2 regions of the Dehalobacter sp. DCA genome follow, and region 1 is predicted to be linked to the other one. Evidence: riboswitches for the same ligand, from Rfam matches in the RefSeq annotation. Region 1 holds a riboswitch; the other holds the start of a gene.
What was found. Region 1 has a riboswitch for cyclic di-AMP ahead of ablA (lysine 2,3-aminomutase). Riboswitches for the same ligand answer to the same signal wherever they lie in the genome.

Region 1 (6,165 bases):
ATAAAAAGGCATAATGAGTATTTTGAGGGCGATATCGATTTCAAAAAGATGGCTGCAGCAGAAAATATTACTTACCCAGATAAAACTACTTTGATTGTCAAAACGACGCATGCTTGCAACTTGCATTGCCCGTATTGCTACGATGTGATGTTTCGCAAGGAGCTTGACTCGGAAGGGAACAAAATCACGCTGGAAGTGGTCAGGCAGATTTTAAAAGTGTTCAAAGACGTGAATGTCGGCACCTGGATATGGCACGGCGGGGAGCCTTTGCTGATCGGAAAAGAATTTTATGAAGAAGCAAACGCCCTGATTAAGCAGCAATTCAAGAAAGCCAATATTTGTATGCAATCCAACTTGACGCTTATTGACGATGAAAACGCCGCTGTGTTAAGGAAGTGGAACATCCGGCCAGGGTTCAGTTTCGATGGCTTAACAAACCATTTGACCCGGAAAAATACTAATCGGTTAATGCGGTCCATTGCCACGGCAGATAAAAACAAGGTCTTGGGCGGCGCCATCATGATCATTACGAAAGATAATATCCACCACATGATTGACGATTACGAATACTTTAAACGCTTAGGCCTGGGCTGCAAGATGAACCTCATCTTTGCGGCCCATAAAAATATGAATTCCTATACCCTGGACGGGAAAGTGGTTGCTGAGGAAATCTGCAAATTCTTTGACTATTGGATCTTAGACACTTATAGACCGGCTGATTCGGATCTGTGCGAGAGATATCTCATGGCCGCATTGGATGCCGGTGGTTCCTGCGCTTTTACGGATTGCGCAGGGAAGGATTACTGGTTTTCAACCCAGCCCGACGGTACGATTTATCATTGCGGCCGGGACTGGCCGGAGAGCGCTGCCGTGTCTTTCGGGAATATTTTTGAAATGGAATCGGTTCAGGATATCTTAAATCATCCCAACCATAAAAGATTGCGCGAGGGAACCCGGCGGATGCTGCAGCATTGCGGCGATTGTGATTATTTCTACAGCTGTCATAGCGGCTGCTACAATGACAACATCCAGTATGATTTGACCATGAATAAACCGGAGCCTGAAAATTGCTACACCCATCAGCACGTGATTAGCCATATCATAAGCGTTATTAATGAAATCGATTATGACGATATGCCGAAATATAACCCGAGATTCTTGAACTTTTTATTCAGGCATCAGTTCAGGAGCGCCAAGATGATGAAAAATATTTTAGAAGAATCTATTAAACGGATCGAAACTCCTGTCAACGCGGAAAACAAGCTGAGGGAGTTTCTCGTGATTTAAAGAGAGGTTGATATTCATGATTAATATCTTTAAGAAAAAACAAAAATTTGCCCCAAAGAATCAGACGCAGGAACTGTACTACTCAGTTCCTTTATTGTTTGATTATGGGTATATTCAGGAATTAATAAGGCTTAACAGCCAGGATAAGGCGAAGTATAAAATCCGCTCTGTATATAACAGTTTGCCTGTTACTTCCTATGCCAAATCAGGGCATGAACATGGCCGGTCGGTTAATTTGCAGGAAGATAGCGGCAAAATTCGGACTCTGGAAGATTTAAAGCCCTATATAAAAATGCTTTCGGAAAACGGGCTGGCGTTTATTTACCTGATGAATAATATCTCAACCGTTTCTCTGTATGACTTTGAATCAAATATTCCCCAGCTGAAGCAGTTTGTCGAGCATCTGGCGGATATCGGGGTGCGAAGCATTACTGTCGGAAGCCAGCTTCTTGCCGACTTTTTGAAAGAGGAATTCAGCGGGTTGGCAGTAAACGCTTCAACGATGATGGATATCCGGTCAATCAACCAGGCGAAGTATGTCAGGGAAAATCTAGGGATCTCCAATATCATTCCGGCTTCCGATCTTAACAAGAATTTTGCTTTTATCGAATCGTTCAAAAAGCTGCTGCCTGATGTTGGCTTGGAGTTGATGGCCGATGAGGGCTGCATCTTTTGTTGCCCGACCAAGAATATTCATTATGCCTTGTTCGGCAAGCAGGAAAACATCCATAAATGCAGCCCTTTGTTCCGGGAATTCCCCAAATTCATCTGCGATCAGATTACCTTTAAAAGTCCTGCAATTCAAATGGTGCTGAACAGGATTATTTACCCTTGGGAAATCCCCTACTACGAGAAAATAGGGGTTAACAGCATCAAGCTGGTTGGCAGGGATCATCCCAAGCCGGAATTGGTCAATAAAATAAAGGCCTATATGCTTGGTGTTACCGATCCGGAATACGCGCTGAATGAATTCTATAATACTTACAATTCACGTTTTATGAACAAAGTTTTCCATCCGTACGGAACGCTGAAAATGAAGGAAATATTCGAGTTTTTGCCCAAGCTAGATTATTTCATGGAAAAAAAGCCGCAATGCGCCGCCCAGTGCGGGGCTATATGCAAGTATTGTTTCAATAAAGCGGAACAGATCGAGAATTATGTTGCGGGGAAAGGACAGGCCGAGCCATTATCCTGTGCAGTAGGTGAATGATATGGCAAGAACGTTTTCCAGATTGAAAAAATTACTGTTTGCCTTTGTTTCATTAAGCATCCTGCATGCTTCAATAACCCAAGACCTGGTTCTTGACAACAATCATCCGGACCGGCCCAAAGCCAAGGAGGGCAAATACTCCAAGGCTTTGGGCCTTAAGTTTTCCTTGCAGCCTGAAAAAGCTTTCGCTTGGGTGGAATGGTCCTGGCCTAACTCAGGATGGAGCAATTATGGAAATTATGGGGCTTATACCGATGTCTACAACAATACTTACGGCAATTACGTGAATTGGAACGCCAATTACTCGAATGCCGGTGCTTGGGAAAACCATACGCAATGGGAGAACCATACCGAAACATGGAGCCAATATTCTAATTGGACAGCCTATTCCAATTACAGCAACTATAGTAATTATGGCGATTGGGGTGATTATGGCAATTATTCCAACTATAGCAATTGGAATAATTGGACACCGCCTCCATCGGTTGTGGCAAGCGTACAGGCCGTCGCCTTTCCAAACACAACAGTTCAGATTACAGCGACGACAACCGGGAGCACCACTTCCGTCAATGCGACCAATTCCTTAAATACAACAGTAATTGCCTTTACAAATAACGGAGGAAATACATGGGTGGGATCTTTTACTATCCCCGCCGGGACAACTGTTCAGCCGATATCTTTTTATGTTACTGCCAGCAATAGTTCGGGATCGAGCAATGCTGTTGCAATTACAAATGTAAAACATTTCCAAAATGTAATTACCCGGTAAATGGAAGCATCATTACTATTTGTGCCGCCACCGGCGCGGCTGAATGGAGGTTACTATGAATATCATGTTAAATAATTACTGCAACTTAAAATGTTCATATTGCTTTGCAAATTGTGATCGGAAGAACAAGGTCGATATTTCTGATGATAATTATGGATATATAATTGATTTCTTTAAGAAGTCGGCACATGTTGATTTAAGGCTGCTCGGTGGGGAGCCAACACTGCATCCGAACTTCGAAAAGTGGGTGAATGAGGGAATCTGTGATCCGTTTTTCCGGAGAATTCAGATTTTCACCAATGCTATTACTTTGGATAATGCCTTGAGCCGATCCATTGTGGATAATAAGGTGTCATTCTTGATTAATCTGAATGGGCCGGATGTAATCGGTGAGCATTTATATAATAGGACAATAGACAATGTAGAAAACCTGGTATTCGAATATCACAGAAAGAATATCGAACCCCAAGTTACTCTCGGCATTAATATCTTTGAGCCGGATTTTAAATATAATTATATTATTGAGCAAAGTAAGAGACTAAAACTAAAGACCATCCGGTACAGCATTACCGTGCCCTCGGATAATAGCCAGAAGGGCAGTCTTGAACATTATGAAAGTTTTGTTCCCGGATTAGCTGAGTTTTTAGACGATTGCCATAGAAACGCGATTTCTCCCCATGTTGATTGCAATAATCCGCCCAAGTGTATCTTTTCCGGTGAGCAGCTTGTAAATTTCATTTACTCTGGTTTTGATCTGATTCACAAGGGGATATGTTCGCCGGTTATGGATATACGGCCCGATTTGAGTGTCGCCCGATGTTTCGTTTTTGAAGATTATCTGAGTGTGAATATCAAAGACTTTAATACCGTTCAAGATGTGAATGATTTTTTTCTGCGTGAGATTGACAGTAAAAGATATAGTAATCCTCCGTTTAAGCAATGCCCCGGATGCAGGTTCTGGGACGAAAAGAAATGCATTGGAGGTTGTTTAGGGTATAGTGTCAGGGGGAAATCATCTGCATGCTGTGCCAGATAGCTTTCTGTTCTACAATTCTATCAACCAAATATTAACAGTTTAAATTGACATGTGGGTAGCTTAATGTTATCTTATAAAAGAAAGCTAGACTTAATTATTAACTTAATTAAAGAATTTTATAAGGTTAGTTTCGGTTGGAATGGTTATTACCATTTTCAAGAGAAGCGGGCTCTGGGGTGGGAGGCTACCAAATATTGGTATAGCTATCCACCTTTATTTATTTTTTTTAAGACAACAACTGAATATATTTATACGCTGAATCCGTTAGGAACGGGAGACCCAAATAATAGGGGTGAATCCAAAGCGGTTGCTTTGGTAGGGTTAAGCTCTTTCGACCCGAATCCGTCAGCTAATCTCGTAAGCGGTGGAAGAGAAGGTGATTGATATGCTTAATTACACCTTTAGTTAAGGTATATATTTTAGCATACGCTGCAGATACTTCTCTGCAGCTTTTTGTTTTATATACCACAAATGTTGAGGATGACAATCTTCAATGAGAATCTGAAGGAGGAATTAAATAATATGCAAAGAAATTTTAGGGATATAACCTTGTATAAAAATGTAACGGAAGAACAATGGCGGGATTGGCAGTGGCAGATTTCCAACAGAATAACAAGGATTGATCAATTGGAACAAGTGGTCAACCTTACCCAGGATGAGCGTCAGGGAGTGGCGGTAAGTCTTAAAAAATTACGTATGGCAATAACGCCCTACTATGCTACACTTATGGATCCAAATGACGAACATTGCCCGGCAAGGCGGCAAGCTATTCCAACGACTCATGAAACCAAAATCTCCAAATTTGACAGTAGTGATCCGCTGCATGAAACAGCCGACGCGCCGGTTCCCGGCCTTACTCACAGATATCCCGATCGCGTACTGTTGCTTATTACTGATCAGTGTTCAATGTATTGTCGTCACTGTACCAGAAGACGATTTGCCGGTCAGGAGGATAAGGCGCTTTCCCTGGATAATATCAAACGGGCAATCAACTATATTAAAGCGCATAAAGAAGTCAGGGATGTGCTTTTGTCGGGCGGGGATCCATTGTGTCTCTCTGATGACAAGCTGGAAGCAATTATAAAATTAATTCGGGAAATTAAACACGTGGAAATAATTCGCATAGGCACTAGAACACCGGTTGTCATGCCTCAGAGAATCACTGATAAGCTCTGCACAATGCTGAAAAAATACCATCCTATTTGGCTGAATACGCACTTTAACCACCCCAAAGAACTGACAGCTGAGGCCAGGGAAGCATGCGGAAAATTGGCTGATGCCGGAATACCTCTTGGCAACCAGTCAGTGCTTTTAAAAGGTATTAATGATTGCCCCTATATTATGCGCGATTTGGTGCAAAACCTTGTTAGATCCAGAATCAGACCATATTACCTTTATCAGTGTGACCTTTCAGAAGGAATAGAGCATTTCAGAACTTCGGTTTCCGTGGGGATAGAAATCATAGAAATGCTGCGGGGACATACCTCGGGTCTAGCTATTCCACAGTTTGTTGTGGATGCGCCGGGGGGCGGTGGTAAGATCCCGGTTAATCCGCAATATTTGATTTCATATTCTCCGGAAAAGGTCATTCTTAGAAATTTTGAAGGTGTAATTTGTACGTATACCGAGCCTGAGGATAAAACGCACCAGTGCCAAAAATGCGGCACGTGCGGTAAATTCAAGAATAAAGAATACCGTGGATTAGAAAAGTTATACAGAGGTGAACAAGTATGTTTGATCCCAAGCACAAACGTAAGACTCAACAAGAGGGAGGGGTTTCATGAATACAGATCAAGATAACTTCAAGAATCAATATATTAATATTTCAGATATAGACATATACGTAGATTATCACAATAAAAG
Region 2 (6,165 bases), 720 kb from region 1:
GTTCAACTTCCAGACAGGAACGATGAGCCTTCACGACATCGGCATCAGGCTTGGTTCCAAAAATATAGACCTGGGTTTTATCAGAATGATAGCCATTGCAGCCAAAACCGATATCGACAAAAACCAAATCCCCCTTCTTCAGCTTTCTTTCCCGGCTGCCTAACAAAGGAACGGCAGGACACATGCCATATGCCCCACCGGGACCGTCAAAACTGGTCGGATAAAGAGAACTTTCGCCAAAACCGATCTGTCCGGCAACCATTTCCGTCTGAAACATTGAAAAACGGCTGACCCCATGATGTCCAATCTTGATCATGGCGGTAAAAAGTTCCGCTACAAAATCAGCCTCGCTCATACCCTCCCTGAGCATTTGTGGAACAAGTTCATACAGCAGTCGGCAATGGTTTTTCCCTGCTTGTTCCATCCATTCGAGCTCATAGGGCGATTTGACCGATCTGACCGACAGCACCAGCTTGTCCACTGAATGGATGTCTGTCATCGTGAAGTATTTCTTCAGCCGCTGCAGCATGGCAATCGGCACCATTTCTGTCTCGAGATATGTATTGCCTAGCTCAGATCCGATAATCCCGGCCGCATCACGGTAACTTTCCATCGGATAGATCGTTGTCAGGGGCGATTCAGCTTTGGCGCGCTCATAACTTCGGCGCACAAAATAGTGCCGGGTCCGGTCTTTTTGAATTACAAGCATGCCGTCCTGCATTGTTCCTGTAAAATAATACTGATTCACTTTACCAAGTATAAGGATAGCATCCCATTCAGGAAAGGTCTGATCCATGAGGCCGCACAAGTGATTCCGTCTCCGGTCAAGTTCGTTTATCATAAGTGTCATTGACAGTTCCTCCGTTAGAGAATGTATCGCGTACTTCTCTAGAGTTTACCATACTTTGCGTTTTTTCAAAATGGTACAATTCCCTGACTTTGGGGTTCTTACATTCTCTTGACAAAAAACTAATTTCAAGCTAAGATTTAAACAATATTTGATACTGTTAAACCGCAGAATGAGAGTAGTAACATGATGTTTGCTGTTTCAAGAGAGCCGCAGTCGGTGGAAAAGCGGTAACAGCACTGATGTGAATGGACTCATGAGGGCCGTGCAGAGATTACAAAGAATGATTGATGTAAGCGTATGCAGGCCGGGAACTCCGCCCGTTATGAATGGAGCGTATGTCCGTCATACGTTTTAAGCGGCGTGTAAACGCAAGTTGGGTGGTACCGCAGAGATCAAAGTCTTTGTCCGATAGTTTGGATAAAGGCTTTTTTTTAATAGATTTTCGTTTATTCATCGAAGATTAATTAAAAGATAGTTATTAATAATTTGGAAAGGAATGAAGACCATGACAAGCATACCTTACAAAATCTATTTACCTGAAGAAGAGATGCCCAAGTACTGGTATAATGTAAAAGCTGTTATGAAAGAGCTCCCGCCGCCCTTTATCCATCCGGGCACCATGAAGCCTTGCACCGCAGATGATCTGCGGCCGATCTTCTGTGATGAACTGATTGAACAGGAACTGAACAACACGGACGAATATATTGAAATTCCTGAGGAAGTTCGCGAATACTACAGGATGTACCGTCCTTCCCCGCTCGTGAGAGCCTATAATCTTGAAAAGCTGCTGGATACACCTGCAGAGATCTATTTTAAATTTGAAGGCACGAATACTTCAGGTTCCCACAAATTAAACTCTGCAGCTGCCCAGGTTTATTACGCCAAAAAACAGGGGCTTTCTTCACTGACAACGGAAACCGGTGCCGGACAATGGGGTACGGCCTTATCGATGGCCTGTGCGTTTTATAATATTCCATTAACGGTCTATATGGTGAAGGTATCTGCAGAACAGAAGCCTTACCGGAAAGCTGTCATTGAAACCTATGGCGGAAAAGTCATTCCATCTCCTTCCGACACGACGGAAATTGGCCGGAAGATTTTGGCTGAAAACCCCGGCACAGGCGGTTCTCTTGGCTGTGCGATTTCGGAAGCGATTGAAACATCTGTCAAAACCGAAAACTGTCGTTATGTACTTGGCAGCGTACTCGACCATGTCCTGCTGCACCAGTCCGTGATCGGCGAAGAAACCAAGCTTGCCTGTGACAAATACGGCATTGAGCCTGAAATGATTATTGGCTGTATCGGCGGCGGGTCGAACTTTGGCGGTCTGGTTGCACCTTTCATGGGTGACAAGATCCGCGGCAAAAACAATATCGAGTTTATTGGTGTTGAACCTGCCTCCTGCCCTTCTCTGACCCGCGGCAAATATGCGTTTGATTTTGGGGATACAGGAAAAACGACACCCCTGATCAAAATGTATACGCTCGGATCAGGGTTCATTCCCTCTCCGAATCACGCCGGAGGCCTCAGGTATCACGGTATGAGCGGAATCGTTTCCAAACTGTACAATGACGGCTATATGACAGCCCGGGCAGTTGAACAGTCCAAGGTATTTGAAGCAGCTACAGCCTTTGCGCGCTGTGAAGGCATCCTGCCTGCTCCAGAATCCGCACATGCTTTGCGGGTTGCAATGGATGAAGCGCTCAAGTGTAAAGAAACCGGTCAAAAGAAGACCATCCTGTTTGGCCTGACTGGCACCGGATATTTTGATATGGCTGCTTATATGAGCTATAATGCCGGCACAATGACAGACTATATTCCGACCGATGCTGATCTGGAAAAAGGCTTTGCAACGCTGCCAAAAGTGGATCTGTAGAATCAGCATTCCTAACAGACTTCGTGATAAGGGAATGTATCTAAACACAGCCTATGAAGGGCGTCTCAAATACAAATTGAGGCGTCCTTCCTTTATATATCTTGGGTGTTGTAGCTTTGCACCGCGTTATAAATTTTCGTTCCAAGGCAGGATATTTTAATTATGTGTCGAATTACAATAAAATTGTGTATTATAATATAAACTAAATGAAGAGCTGAATCCAGGACAGCCTGGAGCGGGGGAACTTCTTTTTCTGGGGTGAATCGCATTTTGCGTAGGGCCTATACCTTTGGTCCGAATCCGTCAACTAACCTCGTAAGCTAAGAAAGGTGAAAATTTGATGCATTTTAAGCAGATCATTCGCGTTACCTTGACCTGCCTTAAAAAAATATCATGGAAATCACCGCGCCTTCTCGGTGGTTTATTTATTACTATGATATTAATCGGGTCGTTTGCCTGTTACCTTGCCGCCCCAATGAATGCCATCGCTGTCTCTGTCAACGGAAAACAACTTGGACTCGTCTTTAACCAAAATACCGCAGATACACTTATGGCGTCTGCAGCCAAAGAAAAACCTTACGAGATGGCCTATACCAATATCACCATCAGCAATGCCAATTATCTTCGTTCTGCGCTGCGGCCAAACAATGTTGAAGAAAAGATTAATCAACCCTACGATGCCTATCAGTTTGCCATCAATGGTACTGTGATTGCCGTTTTGCCGGATGCGGAAGATATTGATCAGGTCTTAAAAGAATTTCAGGCTTATTACGTGAAACCCACGAAAGATAATGTCGTGACTTCCGTTAAGATCGCCGAAGACGTCACATCCTCCAAAACAACCGCCGGGCTTTCTCAAATTCAGTCACCTGAACAAGTTTTGAAATCTCTGATTAACCATAACTCCCTTACGGTCATCTGTCAGGGAAAATATACGGAAACCCAGAAAATCCAATATGATATCATCACGAAGAAGGATTATAAGCTCGGCTTTGGCAAAAAAGAAGTGATTACGGCAGGCAGTGACGGATCGAAGTCCGTAACCTATTCTTATGTCCAGAGTAACGGCAAGTATTCGGAAAAGCAAGTTGTCAAGGAAACGATTCTCCAGGACGCTGTGACTGAAGTGATTGCCGAAGGCCCGACTGCCAAACCAATCCTGGTTGCTTCCAGATCCAACAGCTGTTCGAATGTCGTCGATTATGCACTGGGCTATGTCGGATGCCCGTATGTTTATGGCGGAATAAGCCCCGGCGGGTTTGACTGTTCCGGATTTACCCGCTATGTATACGCTGCGGCCGGTGTCTCCCTTCCCCATTCCTCTTTCGCGCAGTATGCTTCCGGTTCCCCGGTTGGCAGGGATGAGCTGCAGCCGGGAGACCTTGTCTTTTTCTCGACCTATGCCCGGGGCGCCTCACACGTCGGTATTTATATTGGCGGAGGACAATATGTGCACGCCTTTAATTATTCAACCGGCGTTGTCATATCCAATCTAAGCGCGCATTCGTCCAGTTATCTTGGTGCCCGCAGATATTAACAACTGGCAAGAGTTATCAAAACGAATGGGATGATGCTAATAGTTAACTTTTAGCATCATTTTTATTGCAAATTTCTTCCTAATCTCTTGCGCTCTGCAAGGCCTCACCCATCGAGATTTGATTGATCTTCCTTCTACTTAAGGCTTTAGCCAGCGTATAGGTCCAATTGATCAAACGTCCCCATCGGCTTACAGGTCCTTTTGGTGCTCCGGATAGAATTCTTCCTACCATTAGATTCGTCCGTACAAGTCTGGTTTTTTGCATGATAACCTCCGAGCTGTTTGTTCTGAAAAATTGAATTTTTCTTTCCAATCCAGTATATTTATACGGGTAAGCAGCAAATTCATTGGTTATTATCATTGGTTATTATCATAGAACATATGAATGATCCTATCTGAAAATGGAGGGAAGAAAGAATGGATATGATTGCTTTAATCATTGCGGTTGTTCTCTTTATTGCGGGTATTGTTGGAACTGTTCTTCCCGTTTTGCCCGGCGTCATTTTGATCTATGCAGGCATGCTGGCCTATGGCTTCATGACAGGCTTCGCAACATTAAATGCCTACTTTTTCATCCTGCAGGCCCTGGTCGTAATCCTGCTGTTCTTTGTGGATTATTTTGCCTCGGCTATCGGAACGAAACGCTTCGGCGGAAGCAAGCAGGCAGCCTGGGGCGCAGTGATCGGCACCATTCTGGGTTTGATCGTTCTTGGACCGCTTGGTATTATTCTCGGTCCGTTTTTGGGGGCGATTGCAGCCGAACTGATCCGTGGTACGGAATTAAAGAAGACAATCCAAATTGGTTTAGGTACACTGCTCGGTGTCCTTGGCGGTACTGCTGTCAAGATCGGTGCCGAAATCATTATGATTGTCTATTTTTTCGTGCGCATCTATTAATGACTTTGCATAAATATTCTATAGAAAGCACATTTCCCCTTTGATTTTCTGACAGAAATATTAATTTCATTGTTTCCGCAGAATGGAATTTATCCGCCTGATTTTTTCTTTTTAATGAAATATGCTATACTGTTCCGAGAAAAGAGTTAAGATTCCTGCAAGTGTTTGCAGGCTTTATTTTTAGAAAGCGTGGCTCTGCAGCATGAATATCCTGAATCGTTTTGTTCGTTATTATAAGCCTTACCGCCTGTTGTTTTATACGGATATGCTTTGTGCAGTGATTGTCTCCGTCGTCGATCTGTCCTTCCCTCAAATCCTAAATCACTTAAGCAAAAACGTTTTTACTCAAGGCAGAGAAGTGATCCTGCACAGCATCGGCTTTTTCGGCGCAGCATTGCTGACACTCTACATAATCCGCTACTTTTGCCAGTATTTTATCACTTGCTGGGGCCATATCATGGGAGCCCGGATGGAAGCCGACATGCGCAGAGATTTATTCACGCACTATCAGCGTCTGTCTTTCTCTTACTACGACCAGAACAATACCGGTGAGCTGATGTCCAGACTCGTCAATGACCTTTTTGACATTTCCGAACTGGCTCATCACGGACCGGAGAATATCTTTATTTCCTTCCTGAAAATTATTGGGTCATTTGTTTTGCTGATGCTGCTGAATGTGCCGATGACTCTTATCCTGCTCGCTGTCACGGCGATCATGGTGATTTTCAGTATTCAGCGTAATCTCAAGATGAAAGCGGTCTTCCTCGATAATCGGGTCAAAATTGCCAAAGTCAACGCAAGCCTTCAAGATAGTCTGGCCGGAATCCGGGTGGTCAAGTCCTTTGCCAACGAAGAAGCAGAAAAAATGAAATTCCGGAAAAGCAATCAGGACTTTCTGGCATCCAAAGCCGGCAGCTATAAAATGATGGGAGGTTATTTTGCCTGGAATTCCTTCTTTTCTGGGCTGCTTTATATAGTTGTCATTGTCTCCGGCGGCTTGTCCAT

Region 2: it holds a riboswitch for cyclic di-AMP, as region 1 does, so the genes downstream of both, DHBDCA_RS03530 (C40 family peptidase) here and ablA (lysine 2,3-aminomutase) in region 1, are expected to answer to the same signal.

What each region holds. Positions count from the first base shown of each region.
Region 1 is NC_018866.1:24,210-30,374, reverse strand. It holds gene DHBDCA_RS00140 (radical SAM/SPASM domain-containing protein) at 1-1,287, shown strand, start outside; gene DHBDCA_RS00135 (U32 family peptidase) at 1,304-2,497, shown strand; gene DHBDCA_RS00130 (hypothetical protein) at 2,499-3,266, shown strand; gene DHBDCA_RS00125 (radical SAM protein) at 3,322-4,302, shown strand; sodium ion sensor (DUF1646 type) at 4,435-4,488, shown strand; cyclic di-AMP (ydaO/yuaA leader) riboswitch at 4,546-4,682, shown strand; gene ablA (lysine 2,3-aminomutase) at 4,825-6,102, shown strand; gene ablB (putative beta-lysine N-acetyltransferase) at 6,083-6,165, shown strand, end outside.
Region 2 is NC_018866.1:743,174-749,338, forward strand. It holds gene DHBDCA_RS03520 (M24 family metallopeptidase) at 1-850, opposite strand, end outside; gene DHBDCA_RS03525 (TrpB-like pyridoxal phosphate-dependent enzyme) at 1,356-2,726, shown strand; cyclic di-AMP (ydaO/yuaA leader) riboswitch at 2,929-3,063, shown strand; gene DHBDCA_RS03530 (C40 family peptidase) at 3,160-4,263, shown strand; gene DHBDCA_RS03535 (hypothetical protein) at 4,343-4,528, opposite strand; gene DHBDCA_RS03540 (DUF456 domain-containing protein) at 4,681-5,160, shown strand; gene DHBDCA_RS03545 (ABC transporter ATP-binding protein) at 5,363-6,165, shown strand, end outside.